One region of the Cellulosimicrobium sp. 22598 genome, then DNA from elsewhere that is predicted to be linked to it. Evidence: riboswitches for the same ligand, from Rfam matches in the RefSeq annotation. Region 1 holds a riboswitch; each other region holds the start of a gene.
The links. Region 1 has a riboswitch for thiamine pyrophosphate ahead of thiD (bifunctional hydroxymethylpyrimidine kinase/phosphomethylpyrimidine kinase). Riboswitches for the same ligand answer to the same signal wherever they lie in the genome.
Positions count from the first base shown of each region.

Region 2: another riboswitch for thiamine pyrophosphate. It lies ahead of ACTJIY_RS05560 (TenA family protein); the one in region 1 lies ahead of thiD (bifunctional hydroxymethylpyrimidine kinase/phosphomethylpyrimidine kinase).
Region 3: another riboswitch for thiamine pyrophosphate. It lies ahead of ACTJIY_RS18995 (thiamine ABC transporter substrate-binding protein); the one in region 1 lies ahead of thiD (bifunctional hydroxymethylpyrimidine kinase/phosphomethylpyrimidine kinase).

Region 1 is NZ_JBQEMZ010000006.1:16,276-23,065, forward strand. Features, by position in the region: gene ACTJIY_RS07945 (ABC transporter ATP-binding protein) at 1-778, shown strand, start outside; gene ACTJIY_RS07950 (quinone oxidoreductase family protein) at 788-1,816, shown strand; gene ACTJIY_RS07955 (hypothetical protein) at 1,813-2,094, shown strand; gene thiD (bifunctional hydroxymethylpyrimidine kinase/phosphomethylpyrimidine kinase) at 2,125-3,093, opposite strand; TPP riboswitch at 3,086-3,179, opposite strand; gene ACTJIY_RS07965 (hypothetical protein) at 3,234-3,491, shown strand; gene ACTJIY_RS07970 (YceI family protein) at 3,503-4,177, opposite strand; gene ACTJIY_RS07975 (SDR family oxidoreductase) at 4,431-5,309, opposite strand; gene pheT (phenylalanine--tRNA ligase subunit beta) at 5,306-6,790, opposite strand, start outside.
Region 2 is NZ_JBQEMZ010000003.1:297,154-303,943, forward strand. Features, by position in the region: gene ACTJIY_RS05535 (NAD(P)/FAD-dependent oxidoreductase) at 1-441, shown strand, start outside; tRNA gene ACTJIY_RS05540 (tRNA-Leu) at 596-669, shown strand; gene ACTJIY_RS05545 (VOC family protein) at 676-1,077, opposite strand; gene ACTJIY_RS05550 (alpha/beta hydrolase) at 1,190-1,834, opposite strand; gene ACTJIY_RS05555 (VOC family protein) at 1,831-2,757, opposite strand; TPP riboswitch at 2,846-2,970, shown strand; gene ACTJIY_RS05560 (TenA family protein) at 2,961-3,713, shown strand; gene ACTJIY_RS05565 (helix-turn-helix domain-containing protein) at 3,818-4,306, shown strand; gene ACTJIY_RS05570 (DUF6882 domain-containing protein) at 4,431-5,408, shown strand; gene ACTJIY_RS05575 (ClpP family protease) at 5,507-6,112, opposite strand; gene ACTJIY_RS05580 (ClpP family protease) at 6,112-6,750, opposite strand.
Region 3 is NZ_JBQEMZ010000024.1:21,703-28,492, forward strand. Features, by position in the region: gene ACTJIY_RS18975 (FAD-dependent oxidoreductase) at 1-307, shown strand, start outside; gene ACTJIY_RS18980 (DUF4235 domain-containing protein) at 405-683, opposite strand; gene ACTJIY_RS18985 (ABC transporter permease) at 868-3,402, opposite strand; gene ACTJIY_RS18990 (ABC transporter ATP-binding protein) at 3,402-4,274, opposite strand; TPP riboswitch at 4,452-4,556, shown strand; gene ACTJIY_RS18995 (thiamine ABC transporter substrate-binding protein) at 4,637-5,737, shown strand; gene ACTJIY_RS19000 (ABC transporter permease) at 5,829-6,790, shown strand, end outside.

The DNA of each region.
Region 1 (6,790 bases):
CGGGGCGGGCAAGAGCACGATCCTCGGGCTCTGCGGGGCGCGCCGGCACCCGACCCGCGGCACGGTGCATGTGCTCGGCGAGCGCCTGGGTCGCGTGGACATCCAAACCCTGCACCGCCGCATCGGCCACGTCGACCCGCGCCACGACCTGCGCTCGCCGCTGACCGTGCTCGAGGTGACCCTGACCGGCCTCACGGGGACCGTCGACTGGCGCCCGCGCTGGCAGCCGACCCCGGTCGAGGTCGCCGTCGCCCGCGGGCTGGTCGCCGACCTCGGCCTCGCGCACCGCGCGCACGACCCCTGGCCGACGCTCTCCCAGGGCGAGCGGGGACGGGCGCTCGTGGCGCGCGCCCTCCTGCCCGGCCCCGCGCTCCTCCTGCTGGACGAGCCGTCCACCGGGCTCGACGTCGCCGCGCGCGAGCAGCTCCTCGAGACGCTCGACGCCGTGCGCGCGACCCGCCCGCACGTCGCCTCGGTGCTGGTGACGCACCACCTCGAGGAGCTGCCGACCACGACGAGCCACGCGCTCCTGCTCGCGCACGGCCGCGTCGTCGCCGCGGGCGCCGCCGCGGACGTGCTCGTCACGGAGCACGTCACGCGCTGCTTCGACCACCCGGTGCACGTCGAGCGCCGGTTCGGCCGGTGGCACGCGTCGGCGGGCCACGCGCGTCCGCCCCGCCTGGTCGAGGACGACGCGGTCGGCGCAGGGGTCGCGGGCGGCGCCGGGACGGACGCGACCACGACCGGGAGGGCGGCCGGGCTCGCCGCACGACCCTAGGCTGGGGCCATGCACGCGATCGTGGCCCGCGCGGCGGGCGGCCCCGACGTCCTGGAGTACACCGAGCTGCCCGACCCCTCGCCCGGGCCGGGTCGGCTCCTCGTCCGGTCGGCCGTGGCCGGGGTGAACTTCATCGACACGTACAAGCGCTCCGGCGTGTACGCGATGGAATACCCCCACGTGGTCGGCAGCGAGGGCGCGGGCGTGGTCGCCGAGGTGGGCGACGGCGTCGAGGGCTTCGCCGTCGGCGACCGCGTCGTGTGGACCGAGGCGCCCGGGTCGTACGCGGACCTCGTCGTCGTGGACGCCGCCCAGGCGTTGCACGTCCCCGACGCCGTGTCGCTCGAGGACGCGACCGCCGTCGCGCTCCAGGGCCTCACCGCGCACTACCTGTGCACGTCGTCCTACCAGGTCCGCCCGGGCGACCGGGTGCTCGTGCACGCGGGCGCGGGCGGCGTCGGACTGCTCCTGACCCAGATGCTCGTGGCACGGGGCGCGCACGTGATCTCGACGGTCTCGACGCCCGAGAAGGCGGAGCTGTCGCGCGGCGCGGGCGCCGAGCACGCGATCCAGTACACGGCGTTCGCGGACCTCACCACCGAGCTGCCGGAGGTCGTGCGCGGGCTCACGGGCGGCGAGGGCGTCGCGGCGGTGTACGACTCGGTGGGCAAGGACACGTTCGACGCGTCGCTCGCGTCGCTGCACCGCCGGGGCACGCTCGTGCTCTACGGCGGCTCGTCCGGGCAGGTCCCGCCGTTCGACCCGCAGCGGCTCAACGCGGGCGGGTCGCTCTTCCTCACGCGCCCCAAGCTCGCCGACCACACGGCGACGCGCGCCGAGCTCGTCGAGCGGGCGACCGAGGTGCTCGGCGCCGTCGCGGGCGGCACGCTGCACGTGCGCGTCGGCGCCACGTTCGCGCTCGCCGACGCCGCCGACGCGCACCGCGCCCTGGAGGGCCGCGCGACCACGGGCAAGGTGCTGCTCGTCCCTGACGCAGCCGCGGCGCCTGACCCGGCCGCGGAGACGGGCGACGCGTGAGCTGGGACTGGGTGCCCGCGCGGCCGGGCGAGGAGGACGGGTCCGACGGCGGCCCCACCCCCGCCCTCCGCCGCGCCGTGACCATCCTCTCCGTCCTGCTCGCCGCGGCGCTCGCCGTGTACTGGGTGACGGTCGGTCTGCGCCAGCAGGCGGACGCGTGCGTCGCCGACCGCCCGGACGGCGTCGCGATCCAGGACGTCGACGCGCGGTGGCGCTGGGTCCCGCCGGGCTACGAGTGCGTCTACGCGACGGCCGAGGAGGACGTGGCCCGCGCCTGACCGACGTGACCGCTGCTCGCGCGCGGTCCGTCAGCGCGGCACGACGGGCGACGAGGCGTGCAGGTGGTCGACCGGGCCCCGGCCGGTCCCGACGCGCAGCTCCGCCCCGCCGCGCAGCGCGCCGGTGAGCCAGTCCTTGGCGTCGCGCGCTGCCTCATCCCAGCCCGCACGCTGCGGGCGCAGGGCAGCGAGCGCCGCGGAGAGCGAGCACCCGGTGCCGTGCGTATGGGGCGTGTCCACGCGCTCGCCGTCGAACGTCGTGACGGTCGGTGCCGCGTCCGACGACGGGCCGGCGGGCACGACGAGGGCGTCCGGCGACGTCGCACCGGTGAGGTGGCCGCCCTTGAGCAGCACGACGGCACCGCTCGTCTCCGCGTACGACGCGGCCTGGGTCAGCGCGTCGTCCCACGTCGTCGCGACGTCGCGGCCCGCGAGGACGGCCAGCTCGGGGAGGTTGGGGGTGACGACGTCGGCCCGTGCCGCGAGGTCGCGCACGGCCTGCTCCGCCCCCGCGTCGAGCAGCCGGTGCCCCGACGTGGCGACCATGACGGGGTCGAGGACGACCCAGGGCCGCGGGAGCCCGGCGTCGGTCCGCGCGGCCGCGAGCGCGTCGAGCCACGCCCCGATCTCGCGGGCGTTGGCCTCGTCGGCCACCATGCCGATCTTCACGGCGTCGATCTCGACGTCGTCGGACACGGCATCGAGCTGCTCGCGCAGGAACGTCGGACCGGGGACGTGCACGGACCGCACGCCGTGCGTGTTCTGCGCGACGAGCGCCGTCGTGACGGCCATGCCGTACGCGCCGTGCGCGGCGAAGGACTTGAGGTCCGCCTGGATGCCCGCGCCCCCGGTCGGGTCGGTCCCCGCGATCGACAGGACGCGCGGCCGCGCGGGCAGGGCGCCCGGGCCGCCGGCCGCACCGGGCGTGCGGTCGGCCGCGGGCCGGTGGGCGCGGTCGCGCCCGGGTGCGGGGTCGTGCGGGGGCAGGGCGAGCGTCATCGCGGGACATCCCTTCGCTGGTACGAGCCAGAGCAGGTTCGACGGGTCTCATCTCAGCCCTCGGCGGGGCACCCCGTGTCGCGCGTCATGCTACGTCCTGCGCGCCCGAGGGTTTCACCCGGTCTCGCGCGCGAGAACGCGTGCCGGACCGCGTCCTCCTGGGCATGCCGCACGACCGACCCGCCCGCCGACCCGCGCCGCGCTCCCCCGCGACGCCGCTGCTCCCTCCGGTCCCCGCCCGCTGGACGACCGTCGACCGCCGGGGGCGCCGCGTCGTGCTCGCCGGCGTCGTCACGCACGAAGACGGCGGCCGCGTCGCCTTCGAGCACGTCCACCCGGAGCGCGGTGTGTGGCACGTCTGGGTCGCCCGCGGGGCCGTCGCGTGCGACGCGCCCTGACGGACCGGACGTCAGGCCTGGTGCAGGGCCTCCCCCGCGATCTCGAGGCCGATCTTCTTGCCGACGAGGAACCCGCCCGTCTCGAGCAGCACGTTCCACACGAGACCGAAGCTCTCGCGGTCGATCTCGCCCGCGGCGTGGAAACCGAAGATGTCGCGGCCGTAGGGGTCGCGGCGCGCGCCCCCGTACTGCATCGACAGCACGGTCCGGTGCGTGACGCCGCGGACGGTGAGCAGTCCCTCGACGAGGAACCGCCCGGCCTGCGCCGTCCGGGGCTGCACCCGCTCCGGCGCGAGCTCGGCGCGCTCGGGCGAACGGTTCCGCAGTCGCGCCCACGCGAGGATCTGGTCCTGCTGCTCGCCCTGCCACGTGACCGCGGTGCTGCGGAACTCGATCGTCGGGTACGCGTCGACGTCGAGGAAGTCGGCGCTGCGCAGGTGCGCGTCGCGCTCCTCGTGGTGCGTCGCGAGGCTCGCCGTCTCGATCGTCGCGGACACCGCCGAGGCGAGCGGGTCCTCGCCGACGAGGATCGTGGCGCGCGCCCGGGTGAACTCGCCCCGGACGGGCGAGACCATCATGTGCATCCCGGTGAACCCGATGCGCTTGTGCGCCTCGTCGAGGGTGTAGGTGCCGGCCTCGGGAACGGTGAGGCCGTTCCACTGCCGGACAGGGCGTGCCGTCGTCATCCGTCGCTCCCACGCGTCGTCGAGCCGCGACGTCGGTGTCCGCCCGGTACTTGGTCAGGTGTCCAGGACAGCATCCCCGATGAGTGAGTGAAGTTTCAACCAGATGCCGGGTGATCTCCCCCGCCCGCGCTGCCCGCGCAGGCGTCGCCCGCGGACGCACGAGCGCCGCCCGACCGGAGGGGTCGGGCGGCGCTGCGGGTCGGTGCGGGCGGGTCCGCGACGCGCCGGGTGGTCGCGGCCACGCCGCGGGACGTCAGCGGCTCGGCAGCTCTCCCGGCATCGGGTCGTCCGCGCCCCAGCGCGTGACCCGCAGGCGCCGCGCGTCGGGGCCGGGCAGGGAGGACCCGCGGCCCAGGGCCTCCTCGGCCGCGGCCCGCAACGACGCCGGGGAGTCGTGCGTCACGCGCACGAACGCCCCCGAGAACGCGTCGAGCTCGCCGCGCGCGATCGCGACGACCATCTCGACCGTGCGCTCCACCGGGGTCCACTCGGTGCGGCCCTCGTGCATGACCATCGACGCCGTCATGTCGGTCTGGACGACTCCCGGCGAGACCTCGAACGTCCGCAGGCCGCGCGCGAACCCGGACCGGTGCAGGTTCGCGCCGAGCCGCAGGAGCGCGGTCTTGCTCGCGTTGTACGCGCTCGCGCCGTCCATGTCGTGCGAGCCCGCGCCGCTGTTCAGGTCGACGACGCGACCCCCGCCGCGCGCGAGCATCCCCGGGACGACGGCGCGCGCGAGGAGGAACGGCCCGCGCACGTTGGTCTCGACGACCGACCACCACTCGTCGGGGTCCGCCTCCCAGAGCGGCACCTCGGCGTCGACGCGCCCCGCGTTGTTGACGAGGAGGTCGACGCTCCCGAGCGCGTCCTGTGCCGCGCCCACGGCCGCCGCGACCGCCGCGGCGTCCGTGACGTCCGCCGTGACCACGACCGCGCGCCCCGCACCCCCGACGGTCAGGGCGCCGATCTCGTCGGCCACGCCCGCGAGCCGGTCGGCGTCGCGCGCGAGGAGCGCGACGTCGAGACCGGCGGCGGCGAGGCCGACCGCGATCGCGCGACCGATGCCACGCGACGCGCCGGTGACGAGCGCCGTCCGGGCGGGCGCGACGGCACCCGCCCCGTGCACGCTCACGCCCGCAGCTCCGCGCCCACGCGCTCGCGCGCGGCCGTCACGGCACCCTCGCGGACGCGCGCGACGTCGTCCGCGGTGAGCGTGCGGTCGGCCGCGCGCAGCCGCAGCGAGAACGCCAGCGACTTGCGCCCGGCACCGACCTGCTCGCCGGTGAAGACGTCGAACAGCGCGACGTCCTCGACCAGGTCCCCGGCGCCGTCGACGATCGCGTCGCGCAACGCCTGGGCGGTCACGCCGGCGTCCACCACGAACGCGAGGTCCTCCTTGGCGGCCGGGAAGCCCGAGACGGGCGTCGCCTGCACGGGCTCGTCCGGCGAACCGGCGACGAGCGCGGACAGGTCGACCTCGAACGCCACCGTGCGCGCGGGCAGGCCGAGGTTCTCGAGCACCTTGGGGTGCAGCTCGCCCGCGTGCCCGACCACGGTCCCGTCCGCGAGCTCCAGGCGCGCGCAGCGGCCCGGGTGGAACGGGGCGCGCGCCGTGTCGGCCACGACGGACACGTCGGCACCCACGTGGAGGCCCGCGCGCTCCACCACGAGCCGGGCCGCCGCGAGCGCGTCGGTCCAGTCCGCGGCACGGCCCGCTCCCCACCAGCCGGCGCGCTCGCGGCGGCCGACGAGGACGCCAGCGACGTGGCGCGGCTGCGCCGGGAGCGACGCGTCGATCGCGGCGAGCTGGTCGTCGGACGGCCGGACGCCACCCGGCAGCGCGGGCGCCGCCGGGGCACCCGCGCGCGGGTGCGTCACGAGACCGACCTCGAACAGCGCGACGTCGCCCAGCCCGCGGCCGACGTTGCGGCGCGCGGTCTCCAGCAGCGTGCTGAGGAGGTCGGTGCGCATCAGCGGCCGGTCGTCGGCGAGCGGGTTGAGCAGGCGCAGCGCCCGGCGGCGCTCGTCGTCCGCGGGCAGGCGCAGCGCGTCGAGCTCCGCGTCCCCGACGAACGGGTAGCTCAGCGTCTCGACGAACCCGTCCTCCGCGAGCGCCCGGGCGACCGAGCGCCGCACGCGCTGCTCGCGCGTGAGCCCGCGACCGCCGGGGGCGGCGGGCAGCAGGGACGGGATCTCGTCGTAGCCGACGAGCCGCGCGACCTCCTCCACGAGCTCGGCGGGCTCGGTGAGGTCGGGTCGCCACGACGGCGGGGTCACCACGAGCACGCCGGTGGCGTCCGCGTCGTCCGCCTCGACCGTGCACCCGATCGCGCCGAGCGTCCCGACGACCTGCTCCAGCGTGTACGGCACGCCGACGAGGCGCTCGGCCTCGCCGACCGGGAGGCGGATCGCGGCGGGGGCGACGACCCGGTCGAGGTCGCCCACCGCCGGGTCGGCCGTGCCGCCGCCGAGCTGGACGAGGAGGTCGACCACACGCTGCGCCGCGACCGCGGGCAGCAGCGGGTCGACGCCGCGCTCGAACCGCTTCGCAGCCTCGCTCGACAGCTTGTGGCGGCGCGACGTGCGCGCGACCGTCACCTGGTCGAAGTGCGC
Region 2 (6,790 bases), on a different contig from region 1:
CACGCGATCCGCGAGGCCACGCGCCTGGCCGACAACCTCGCGCTCGAGCTGCACAGCGAGAAGCCGGTCGAGTACCGCCACAAGAGCGTCGGCACGGTCGCGTCCCTCGGCCTGTACAAGGGCGTCGCGGAGCTGTTCGGCGTGTTCAAGCTGCGCGGCGTGCTCGCGTGGCTCATGCACCGCAGCTACCACGTCATGGCGATGCCCACGGGCAACCGCAAGATCCGCATCTTCATCGGCTGGATCGGGCAGTTCCTCCTGGGCCGCGAGCTCGTGTCGCTCGGCTCCCTGCACGACCCGCGCGCGGAGTTCCGCGCCGCGTCGGTGCCGCCCAAGAAGGACGGCGAGCCGGTCAAGCAGACCGCGCAGGGCTCGGCCGCCGCGGCCGAGGCGGGCGTCTCCGCCGACGCGGACGAGAAGGTCCCGGCCAAGGCGTCCTGACCGCCGTCCGGGGGCGACCCCGGAGCCGTGCCCGACGACGAGGGGCGAGCCGCCGGTGCGGCTCGCCCCTCGTCGCGTCCCGACGTGTCCGGCGCGTCCTCGGCAGGCGTCGACCGTCCCGGCTCGGTCCGCGGTCGCGGTAGATTCGGGCCGCGCCCCCATGGCCCAACTGGCAGAGGCGGCCGGCTTAAACCCGGCGTGTTCCGGGTTCGAGTCCCGGTGGGGGCACCGACGTCACGAGAGCCCTGTCGGGCCCTCGGGCTCGGGCGGCGGCGCGGCCTCCTGGCCGAGGATCACGACGGTGCCGTCCGGGTCCTGCACGCGCGCGACGCGCTCGCCCCACGGCTGGTCCGTGGGCGGCTGGAGCACCGGCACTCCGGCCGCGGCGAGGTGCTCGACGGCCCGGTCGCAGTCGTCGACGTACACCCACAGCGCGGTGCGCGCGACGCCGGCGGGCATCATGCCGTCGTCGAGCCCGATCCCGAGCGGTGAGCCGCCGACGTGCACGCTCACGTACACGGGCGGGCCCTCGTCGGGGAACGCGTACTCGACGGTCCCGCGCAGCAGGTCGCGGTAGAAGACGAGCGACCGCTCCACGTCGGCCACGGAGAGGATCGGGAAGAGGCTGCGGAACATCGGCCTGGCTCCTCGGTGCGCACGGCTGGGTGCTCCCATCGTGCGCGCCCGGCGCCGGGTGCGCGCCCCGAGCCGGGCCCCCGCCGTCGGGGTCGGCCGCCCGCGCCTGCGGTCAGGCGGCGGTCCGCCCCAGGGCGTCGTCGAGGAACGCGCGGACGTCGGCGAGCTCGCGCGCGTCGATGCCGTGGGCGAGGCCGGGGTAGACGCGCTCGACGAGCGTCGAGCGGCCCGGCAGCCACGCGGCCGTCCGCTCGACCGCGTGCGGCGCGATGACGCGGTCCTCGGCCCCGCGGCCCCAGAACGCGGGCGGCCGGGACGCGGCGAGCGCGGCGTCCGCGGGCTGCTCCGCGGCCTGGACGAACCCGCCGAGGACGACGGTCGCCGCCACGCGCTCGGGGCGCGTGCGCAGGAGCTGGGTCGCCATGAGCCCGCCCTGGGAGAACCCGACGGGGACGACCGGCCGGTCAGGGCCGAGCTCGGCGTCGACCCACGCCCAGACGGCCTCGGTCGCGCGCGCCACGGGCTCCGGGTCGGGGTCGCCCGGCGTGACGATCGGGAACCACGCGAAGCCGCCGTGGGGGAGAGGGAGCGGGGCGCGCAGCGAGACCCACGGCGCGCCCAGGTGCGGGCCGAGGCCCGCGAGGTCGTGCTCGTGCGAGCCGTACCCGTGCAGCAGCACGACGACGGGCCCCGCGGCGGGCTGTCCTCCCAGGCCCGGGTCGGAGCGGACGGCGACGAGCGCGGCGGGCGCGCTCATCGCGCCAGGAGCTCGTCGGTCGTCGTGCCGGGCACGGCCAGCGTGACCCGCGTGCCCCACGGATCGTGCACGACGACGGAGCGGCCGTCGTCGGCGTGCTGCAGGCCGCGGGCCCGCAGGCGGGCGACGAGCGCGTCGAGGTCGTCGCGACCGGGGACGGTGACCGCGACGTCGCCGAGCCCGAGGCTCGCGGCGCGCGGGCCGGCGCCGGCGCTGTTCCAGACGTTCATCGCGACGTGGTGGTGGTACCCGCCGGCGGAGGCGAACAGGGCGCCGCTGTACTCGGTGACCGTGGCCTCGAACCCGACGGCGTCGACGTAGAAGTCGCGCGCGGTCGCGATGTCGCCGACCTGGAGATGGACGTGCCCCACCCGCCCGGCGAGCGCGGGCCCGGCGTCGAACGTCTCCTGGTCGAGGTGCGTGCGCAGGTACGCGTTCGGGTCCAGGTACTCGGTCGCCATGACGATCTGGCCGCGCTCGCGGACCCACGTCTCGCGGGGGCGGTCGGTGTACAGCTCGACCCCGTTCCCCTCGGGGTCGGTGAAGTAGAACGCCTCGCTGACGAGGTGGTCGCTCGACCCGACGAACGCCCCCCGACGGTCCTGCGCGGCCCGGTAGACGGTCGCGGCGAGGCTCGCGGCGTCGTCGAACAGGAACGCGGTGTGGAACAGGCCGGCCTGACGCCGGTCGACGGCGGGCAGGCCGGGTGTGTGCACGAGGCGCAGCATGGGCGTCGTGCCGCGGCCGAGGACGCGGTGCACCTCGGTGCCGCGCGAGCGCTCCTCGAGCGGGGCCAGCGCGAACGCGCCCGTGTAGTAGGACGTCATCTGCTCGAGGTCGCCGACGCGCAGCGTGACGGCGTCCATGCTCGTGGACGGGGACAGGAGGCGGTCGGTCGGCGCGCCCGGGGTGCTCGTGGTCATGTCTGCTCCAACTGTTGTCGCTACAACTATATTCCACCACGCCGCCGGACGATCCCGACACGCGGGGCGCTTCCTTGCTAGGGTCGCCGCGAACCACGCGGGGCGTCCCGCCCGGGTGACCGGGCCGAGGGACTGAGACGAGCGGTACGGCCGCCCGGACCCGTCGAACCTGATCTCGCTAGCACGAGCGGAGGAACGTGGGCATGACGACGCCTGCTGCCATCACCCTGAACCCTGTCCTCGCGGACGACCCGACCGCGCTCGTCCGGCCGGGGGAGACCGGCTTCACGGTCGACCTCGCGCGCCGGTACGCGCACCTCTTCGACGAGTTCTACGACCACCAGTTCCTCGCCGGGCTGCGCGACGGGTCGGTCGAGCCGGACGCGGTGCGGCACTACGTCGGCCAGGACCACCAGTACCTCACGGCGTACCTGCGCTGCTACGGGCTCGGCATGGCGCTCGCGCCGGACCGCGAGTGGGCCGCGTACTTCCACGAGAAGGCCGGGTTCCTGCTCGACGACGAGTCGCACGCCCACCACGCGATGTGCGACTTCCTCGGCGTGGCCTACGAGGACGCGCAGACGAACCGCCTCGCCCCGAGCGCGCAGGCGTACGTCGACCACATGCTCGCCGCGGGCCGCGACTCGCTCGGCGTGCTGCTCGCCGCCCTCCTGCCGTGCCCATGGACCTACATCTGGTCGGCGCGCAGGTTCTGGCTCGCCGAGCGCGAGACGACGCTCGGCGCGATCGGGGACGACCACCCGCTCGCGGGCTGGTGGGAGTTCTACGCCGCCGAGCGCACCGAGGGGGTCCTGGCCGACCTGCGCGAGCGGCTCGACGCGCTCGCCGCCGACGCGGGCGAGGCACAGCGCGCCCGCATGGAGCGCGCGTTCGAGCTGAGCTGCCGCCACGAGATCCGGTTCTGGCAGATGGCGTGGTCGCTCGAGCGGTGGTGACGTCCCTCCCGGACCGGTGAGCGCCCGACGTCGGGCCTTACGCCAGGAGCAGATCCTCGCCCGGGTGCCTCGGCACCCGGGCGGGGCGCGGGTAGCGTGACCGCATGGACGCGACGAGCGCGGTGCCGAACGCAGGGCCGAGCGGAGTGCCGAGCGGAGTGCCGGCGAGCCCCCGGCCCCGGGAGGGTGGTCGGCCGGAGCCGCTCCTGCGCCACGTCATCGGCGGCATCCTCCGACGGGCCCGGCTCGCGCAGGGTCGGACGCTCGTCGACGTCGCGGCTGCCGCACGGGTCTCGACCGCCTACCTGTCCGAGGTGGAACGCGGCCGCAAGGAGGCGTCGTCCGAGGTCCTGGCCGCCGTCTGCGGCGCCCTCGGCCTACGCCTCGTGGACCTCGTGGCCCGGACGGGGGAGGAGCTGCGCCCGGTCGCCCCCGTGCGCGTGCTCTCCTCCGTCCGGGAGCGCGGTGCGCTCTCCGCGCCGCGGGACCCCGCACCCGCCGGCGAACCCGTGCGCGACCTCCCGGTCGCGCGCACGACGCTCGCGGCGCGGGCGACCGTGCGCGCCGCCGACGTGCTGCTCCTCGCGGCCTGACTCCCGCGGGGCCGGCCGCACCGGCTGACGCGCGGCCGGCACAGGGCCCGCACCTGGCCGGCTCCTGGTCGGCACCGCGTGTCGCGCCCCGGCGCGGCGCGGCGGGCGCCGCTACCGTCGAGGGATGACGGAGCCGCAGACCGCGCACGGCACGGCAGAGCAGACCGCCCCGGCCCTCCAGGAGCTCGTCGACGACGCCGCGTTCCTCTCGCACGAGCACCAGCTCCACCTCGTCGACCGCCACGGCGACGACGCGTGGGGCGCCGAGATGGCCACGGGGACGTTCACCTTCACCGCACCGGACGGCGGGACGACGACCTGCCGGCTCCAGTTCCTCGGCACGGCCGCGCCCGGCCCCGGGACCTGGATGTGGGCGTGGAACAACGTCAACGACTTCCCCGACGACGTGCTGCGCGCCGCCGAGAAGACCCGCGAGACCGGCCTGCGCGAGGCGACCGAGGCGGAGCTGCCGCTCACCGACGACCTCCCGTACCGCCTCGCGCTCGCGGCCAAGGCCGTCACCGGGACCTGGACCCACTACAGCGCACCCGTCGGCGGCGGGACGCGCGCCTGGTTCCTCCTCGACGCCGACGATCTCGCGCTGCCCGCGCCGAGCGTGCCGCGCGTCGTGCGGGTGCTGAGCGAAGGCCTGCTGTCCGTGACGGTCGTCGACCACCGGCGCGCCGTCGCGTCCTACGCCGTCGCTCGCGGGCTCCGGACGGCGCAGGGCGACGGCGCGGTCGAGCTCGCCCTGCCCGACGGGAGCGTGACCGTCCGGTTCGACGAGCGCGGCCGCATCGCCGGCATCGCGGCGACGGGGCGCGCGGTGTCCGCGCCGGCGCACGACCCTGAGCCGGGAGCAGCGGGTCCGGACGCCCACGCGCCCGACGCGGACACCGCCGTCGACCCTGACGTGGACTCCGCGGACGTGCCCGACGCGGACACCGCCGACCTGCCCGACGCGGACACCGCCGACGTCCCCGACCCGGACGCTGCCGAGGTGCCGGAACCCGGAGAGCCCGCGTCGACGGAGGAACCGGGCCCGGCGGCCGAGCCCGCGCAGGAGCCGCGTCGACGCTCCTGGTTCCGGCGACGCGGGTAGGCCCCGTGCGGCGGGCGCACCGCGAGTGCTGCGTCTGCGGCCGAGAGATCCGTCCCGGGACGCATCCGTCGACCACGGACGCAGCGCTCGACCCGGGTTCAGGCGGCCGCGGCGAGCTTCCGCGAGGTGACGACGGCGTCCGCGACGCCGTACTCGACGGCCTGGCGCGCCGTGAGCACGAGGTCACGGTCGGTGTCCGCGCGCAGGCGCTCGACGGTCTGCCCCGTGTGACGCGACAGGACCTCCTCCGTCTCGGACCGGATCCGCAGGATCTCCTCGGCCTGGATCGACAGGTCGGAGATGGTGCCCTCGCCGCCGCCCGAGGGCTGGTGCAGCAGCACGCGCGAGTGCTCGAGCACGAACCGCTTGCCCGGCGTCCCCGCCGCCAGCAGCACGGCCGCGGCCGAGGCCGCCTGGCCCATGCAGATGGTCGACACGTCGCAGCGGACGAACTGCATCGTGTCGTAGATCGCCATGAGCGCGGTCGCGGAGCCGCCGGGGGAGTTGATGTACAGGCCGATCTCCTGGTCCGGGGCGTCCGACTCCAGGTGCAGGAGCTGCGCCATGACGACGTTCGCGACGCCGTCGTCGATCTCCGTGCCGAGGAACACGATGCGCTCCGACAGGAGGCGGGAGAAGACGTCGAACGCGCGCTCCCCGAGCGGGGTCTTCTCGACGACGGTCGGGATCGTGTAGCTCGCCATCACAGTCCCACCTTCCGGGCCGCGCGGGCGGGACGGACGTCGTCGACGGACTCGACGATCCGGTCGACCATGCCGTAGTCGAGCGCCTGCTGCGCCGTGAACCAGCGGTCGCGGTCGGAGTCGTCCGCGATGGTCTCGACGCTCTGGCCGGTGCTCTCCGCGGTCAGCCGGTGCATGAGCCCCTTGGTGTACACGAGGTTCTCGGCCTGGATCGCGATGTCGACGGCGGTGCCGCCGATGCCCGCCGACGGCTGGTGCATCATGATGCGCGCGTGCGGCAGCGCGAACCGCTTGCCCGGCGTCCCCGCGCACAGCAGGAACTGCCCCATGCTCGCGGCGAAGCCCATCGCGACGGTCGAGACGTCGTTGGGGATGAGCCGCATCGTGTCGTAGATCGCCAGCCCGGCGCTCACCGAGCCGCCGGGCGAGTTGATGTACAGCGCGACGTCCGCGCGCGGGTCCTCCGCCGAGAGCAGGAGGAGCTGCGCGCACAGACGGTTCGCGACGGCGTCGTCCACGGCCGAGCCGAGGACGACGATGCGCTGGTGCAGCAGGCGCGTCGTGAGCTGGTCGTCGAACGACGACGACGCCGGGGCGGCGGCCTCCGCGTGCGGTGTGCGTGACGTGTGCGTGGTCATGGGACCACCGTGACCCGGGGAGGGCACGGACGGGCGGGTG
Region 3 (6,790 bases), on a different contig from region 1:
GGGGCAGGGTGCGGCGACGGCGCTGGAGGACGGGCTGTGCGTCGGCCTCCTGGTCGGGTCGCCCGTCGCGGCGGGCGGTCGGCTCGCCCCGGCGCTCGCGGGGTACGACGCCGCGCGCCGGCCACGGTGCCGGGCGCTCGCCCGGGCGTCGGTCGCGACGGGTCGCTTCGGCTCGCACCTCGGCGGCGGCTGGCGGCAGACCGTCCGGAACGGGCTCATGCGCCTGACCCCGGCCTCCGCGGTAGCGCGCGGGGCGCGCGCCGCGATGGGCTGGACCCCGCCCGAGCCCGCGGCCCCGGTGCGCTGACTCCGGCGCCGACGTCCGCCGTCGGGCGCGCCGAACCCGGGGTCCCTCCCCACGTCGTGACGATCGTGAGGAAGGACCCCGGGTTCGGGCGGTGGGACTACGACGCGCGCGACGCGAGGCGGGCGACGACGCGCTTGGCCTCCTTGCCGGCGAACCGGCGCGCGAGGACGCCGACGCCGGCGGCGACGGCCGCGAAGGTGACGGCGGAGACGATGCCGACCTCCTCGTCGTCGAGATCCTTGGGGGCGTCGTGACCCGTGACCTTCGCCCAGACGAACGTGACGAGCTTCTGCGCCACCCAGCCCGCGGCGAACGTGAGGGCGACGGTGCCGACCTTCACGGCCAGGGTCTGCTCGGTCTCGGTCGTGTCGGCCACGAGGGTCCTCCGTGAGTCGGGGCGCCGGTCGGCGCGGGCGTGCTCCCACCGTAGTGCGAACGGTCGGCGCCCGCGTCGCGCGGCGCGCGCACGCACCCGCGGACCGACGTCGCGAGACGCGAGAAGTGGCCCTCTGGACGCCACCGTGGAGGGCCACTTCTCGCCTCTCGTCACCGCCCTCGCGTCACTCCTGGCTCACCGCGTCGAGCACGGGCAATCGGGCCGCGCGCGTCGCGGGCCAGACCGCCGCGACGACCCCGACGACCGCGGCGAGCGCGAGCATCGCCCCGAGCTGGGCCCACGGCACGGCGAGGGTCGTGAAGCCCTCGTCCGCGAGGACGGACGGGAGCGCGGCGGCCAGGCCCGTCCCCACGACCAGCCCGACCGCCGTCCCGAACACGGCGACGAGCACGGACTCGATGACGATCGTCGTGGCGAGCTGGGCGCGCCCCAGCCCGACGGCGCGCAGGAGCCCGATCTCACGCGTCCGCTCGACGACGGACAGGGCGAGCGTGTTGACGATCCCGAGCACCGCGACGAGCACGGACAGGCCGAGCAGCGCGTAGACGATCGCGAGGATCGACTCGACCTGGGACGCGACCTCCCCGGCGAACTCGTCGGCGTCGAGCACGCTCGCGACGACGTAGGGCGCGACGGCCTCGGTCACCGCGCCCCGCACGGCCGCGAGGTCGGCGCCCGGCTCGACGTCGAGGAACAGCATCTCGGGGGTCGTCGCGCCGACGGCCGAGGCGACGTCCGGCGGCAGGAGCATGTCGACCGAGAACGCGTGGGAGTCGATCACGGCGCCGATGCGGACGTCGTGCGCCGGGAGGTCGGGCCGGGTGGGGTCGGCGATCGTCACGACGTCGCCGAGCGCCCAGCCGTGCTCGTCGAGCGCGTCCGCCATGACGGCCGCCTCGCCGCGCGCGTACGCGTCGAGGTCGCCCTCGACGGCCGTCGTGCGGACCGAGCGGCCGAAGCCCTCGGCGGGGAACCCGACGACGAGCTGCGGCTCGCCGTCGACGGCGACCTGCCCGTACGTCGTGAGGTCGACGGACGCGACGCCGGGCACGGCGCGCACGTCGGTCGCGACGCCCTCGGGCAGGTACGGGGTCGCGGACCGGACGACGAGGTCGGCGGCCGTCTCCTCGTCGACGATGCCGGTCACGGACTCGCGTGCCGAGAGCGCGAGGACGGACGTCGTCGACACGAGCGCCATCCCCACGACGAGCGCCCCTGCGGTCGCGGCCGTGCGCCGCGGTTGGCGCGTCACGTTGCCGCGCGCGAGCCCGCCGAGCGGCCGGACCAGCGCGACGAACGGCGCGGCGAGGACTCCGAGCACGGGACCGACCGCGAGCGGGGAGAGCAGCAGCACGCCCGCGATCACCCCGACGGCGCCGAGCCCGAGGAGCGGCGCGCCGCCGCTCCCGACCACCGCTGCGCCCACCACGAGACCGGTGCCGGCGAGCAGGGTCAGCGTCCCCGCGACCACCCGGGCGACGCCCGGGCCGGCTGGCCGCACGACGTCGGCCCGCATCGCCTCGACGGGCCGGACGAGCGCCGCGTGGCGCGCGGGCAGGGCCGCCGCCACGACCGACACCACGACCCCGACGACGAGCGGGACCACGATCCCGGCCGTCGTCACGGGCAGCGAGCCGGCGAGCTCCATGCCCACCGCGCCGAGCCCGGCCCGCGCGAGCTCGGCGAGCCCGAACCCGGCCGCGACGCCCAGCACCGCGCCGACGACCCCGACGACCGCGGCCTGCCCCAGCACCGAGGCGAACACCTGCCCGGGCGACACCCCGACGGCGCGCAGGAGCGCGAGCTCGCGCGTGCGGCGGCGCACGTGCATCGCGAACGTGTTGGTGATGATGAACGTGCCGACGAACAGCGCGAGCCCGGCGAACACGAGCAGGAACGTCGAGACGAAGCCGAGCTGGTCGGCGACGGCGCTGCTCGTCTCGGCGCGCAGCTCCGCGCCCGTCACGGCCTCGGCGCCGTCGGGCAGCGACGTCGCGACGGCGTCGCGCAGCGCCTCGGGCGAGACGCCGTCGGAGGCGTGCAGGGCGATCGACGGCACCATGCCGTCCGGCGCGTACGTCGCGGCCGCGGTCGCCGCGTCGAGCAGGACGATCGTCGCGCCCGCCATGGGCGCGGACAGGGAGAGCTCGCCGACGACGCGCACCGGGCGCACCGCGTCCCCGAGCACGACGTCGGTCGTGTCGCCCACGGCGAGCCCGGACGCCTCGAGCGTCGCGGACTCGAGCGCGACCTCGCCGCCGTTCTCCGGCGCCCGGCCGTCGACCACGCGCGGCCCGGGGTCGCGCGGGTCGTACCCGACCGCCATGCTCGGCGCCTGGGTGCTCAGCACCGCGGTGCCGTCGGCGCCCACCAGGACGGCGGGGCCGCTCACCTCCGCGAGCGCGAGGTCGACGTCGTCCCGCGCGTCGAGCGTGCCGGCCAGGTCCGCCGGGACGAGGCTCCGTGCGCCGCCGAGCTGCGCGGACGACGACTCGAGCGCGGACCCGGCGCTGGCCGCGCCGCGCACGTACGCGTCGGCCTGGATCGACGACGCGACGATGCCGTCGAACGTCGAGGCGAGCATCGCGCGGAGCGCGAACGTGCCGGTGACGAACGCGACGCCGATCGTCACCGCGAGCACGGACAGCACGAGCTGTGCGCCGTGCGCGCGCACGCCGCGCAGCGCGATCCGGCCCATCATCGGACGGTCGCCGGTTCGTGCGCCGGGCCGGCGGCGTGCGCGCCCGCGGACGCCGCGGGCGTGAGGGCCCCGAGCGTGTCGAGGACGGCCTGCGGCGTCGGGTCGCGCAGCTCGGTCACGAGGCGCCCGTCCGCGAGGAACAGCACGCGGTGCGCGTACGACGCCGCCGTCGGGTCGTGCGTGACCATCGCGACGGACTGGCCGAGGTCGTCCACCGAGGCGCGCAGGAAGCCGAGCACCTCCGCGGCGGCGCGCGAGTCGAGGTTGCCGGTCGGCTCGTCCGCGAACACGACCGCCGGCCGGGACACGAGCGCCCGCGCGCACGCGACCCGCTGCTGCTGCCCGCCCGAGAGCTCCGCCGGCCGGTGCCCGAGCCGCGGGCGCAGGCCGACGGCGTCGACGACGCGGTCGAACCACTCCCGGTCCACGGGCCGGCGCGCGACGGCGAGCGGGAGCACGATGTTCTCCTCCGCCGTGAGCGTCGGCACGAGGTTGAACGACTGGAAGACGAACCCGATGCGCGTGCGTCGCAGCCGCGTCAGCCGTCGCTCGCTCATCGCCGAGACGGTCTCGCCGTCCACGACGACGGTCCCCGCCGTGGGGGAGTCCAGCCCGGCGAGGCAGTGCATGAGGGTCGACTTGCCCGACCCCGACGGGCCCATGATCGCGGTCAGGCGCCCCCGTTCGAGGTCGACGTCGACGCCGTCCAGGGCGCGGACCGCGGCCTCGCCGCGCCCGTAGGTCTTCACGATCCCCCGCGCGGTGGCGATCACGGGCCGCTCCGGCGTGGTCCCGGCGGCACCCGCGGCGTGCTCGGCGGGCGCGGCGACGGTCGTCCTCACGCCCGTCGTCCCAGGTCTGCTGCTCATCGGTCCTTCCCCTCCTGCGTCGTCGGCCGGGTGTCCCGGTCCGGTCGTCTCGACCCTCCCGCGGCGGTGCGCCCCGGGGCATCGGGGACCGGCCCGGAACCCCTCCCTGGTCGCCGCGGGGCCGCGCTCAGGGTTCTCTCAGGGGGATTCCCCAGGCGCGGCCCGGTGTAGGCTCGACGGGAACGACAGGGGAGCTCCTGGAGGAGCTGAGAGTGCGGACCACCGCAGACCCTCGAACCTGATCCGGTTAGCACCGGTGGAGGAAGTCGGGAATCTCGATCACCTGCTCGTGCGGTCGCCCGCGCTCGCGGGGCACGGTCGCGCGGGCCGGTGAACCCCTCCTGAACGTCCTGGGAGGACACATGCAGCGCACGACCGCCCGTACCCGCCGGAGCGCCCTCGTCACGGGCGCGGGCACGACCCTCGCCCTCCTCGCCCTCGCCGCGTGCAGTGGCGGCGAGGACGCGACCTCAGGCTCCGGAGGTGACGACGCGTCGTCGGGCACCGGGGGCACGGTCACCCTGGTCACCCACGACTCCTTCGCCGTGAGCGACGAGGTGCTCGCCGCGTTCGAGGAGGAGAGCGGGCTCACCGTCGAGCAGGTCGCCCCCGGCGACGGCGGCGCGCTCGTCAACCAGCTGATCCTCACCAAGGACTCGCCGCTGGGCGACGTCGTGTTCGGGATCGACAACACGTTCGCGTCGCGGGCGATCGACGAGGGCGTCCTCGCGCCCTACACGCCGGAGGGCCTGTCCGACTCGGCGGCCTCGTACGCCGTCGGCGACGGCGACGAGCTCACGGCGGTCGACCTCGGCGACGTGTGCGTCAACGTCGACCACGCGTGGTTCGCCGACGCCGGGATCCCGGAGCCCGTCTCGCTCGAGGACCTCGCGAAGCCGGAGTACGAGGACCTCCTCGTCGTGACCAACCCGGCGACGTCGTCGCCCGGTCTCGCGTTCCTCCTCGCGACGATCGGCGCGTTCGGTGAGGACGGCTACGAGGACTACTGGGCGGACCTCCGGGACAACGGCGTCAAGGTCGTCGACGGGTGGTCCGACGCGTACTACGTCGACTTCTCCGGCTCCGAGGGCGCCGGGCCGCGCCCGCTCGTGCTGTCGTACTCGACGTCGCCCGCGTTCACGCTCACCGAGGACGGCTCCGCGTCCACGACCGGCGCGCTGCTCGACACGTGCTTCCGCCAGGTCGAGTACGCGGGCGTGCTCGCGAACGCGAAGAACCCCGAGGGCGCGCAGCAGCTCGTCGACTTCCTCGTGAGCGAGGCGTTCCAGGCCGACGTCCCGGAGCAGATGTACATGTACCCCGCCGACGACTCCGTCGCGCTCCCCGACGGCTGGGCCGAGTTCGCCCCGCTCGCCGACGAGCCCTTCGAGGTCGCACCCGCCGACGTCTCGGCGCACCGCGACGAGTGGATCAAGGCATGGACGGCCACGGTCGTCGACTGACGCCCGGTGCGCGCTGCGCGACCACGCCTCTACCTCGCGAGGTAGAGCCCCGGTCTGCCGAGGTAGAGCCGTGGTCGCGCGAGGTAGAGCCGTGGTGAGGGGTCGGGCGGTCTGGCGGGGCGGCGTCGGACGCGCGGTGCTGTGGGGTCTGGCGACGGCGGTGCCGCTCGCGTTCCTCGGGGTGTTCTTCGCGTGGCCGGTCGTCACGCTCGTGGCGCGCGGGTTCGTCGGGGACGACGGCGGCCTCGACCTGTCCGGGTTCGCGGAGGTGTTCTCGCAGCCACGGACGTGGCGGATCCTCGGGCTCACGCTCTGGCAGGCGGTGCTCGGCACGACGTTCTCGGTGCTGCTCGGCGTGCCCGGCGCGTACGTGCTGTACCGGTGCCGGTTCCCCGGGCGGCGGGTCGTGCGCGCGCTCGTCACGGTGCCGTTCGTGCTGCCGACCGTCGTCGTCGGCGTCGCGTTCCGGTCGCTGCTCGTGCAGGGCGGCCCGCTCGGGTTCCTGCGGCTCGACGAGACGTTCGCGGCGATCGTCGTCGCGCTCGTGTTCTTCAACTACTCCGTGGTGGTGCGCACGGTCGGCGGGCTCTGGGAGCACCTCGACCCGCGCGCCGAGCAGGCGGCGCGCGCCCTCGGCGCGACGCCGTGGCGCGCGTTCCGCACCGTGACGCTCCCGGCGCTGACGCCCGCGATCGCGAGCGCCGCGTCGATCGTCTTCCTCTTCTGCGCGACGGCGTTCGGCGTCGTGCTCGTGCTCGGCGGCATCCGCTACGGGACGATCGAGACGGAGATCTGGATCCAGACCACGCAGTTCCTCGACCTGCGCACCGCGGCGGTGCTGTCGGTCGTGCAGCTCGTGGTCGTCGCGGCGGCGCTCACGGTGGCGAACCGCACGCGGGCCCGGCGCGAGCGCGCCCTCAACCTGTCGTCCTCGGCGTCGTCCGCGCACCCGCTGCGGCTGTGGCGCGACGGCCGCCCGACGGGCGACCTCGCGCCCGCGGCGCTCACCGCGGCCGTGGTCGTCGTGCTCGTCGGGCTGCCGCTCGGCACGCT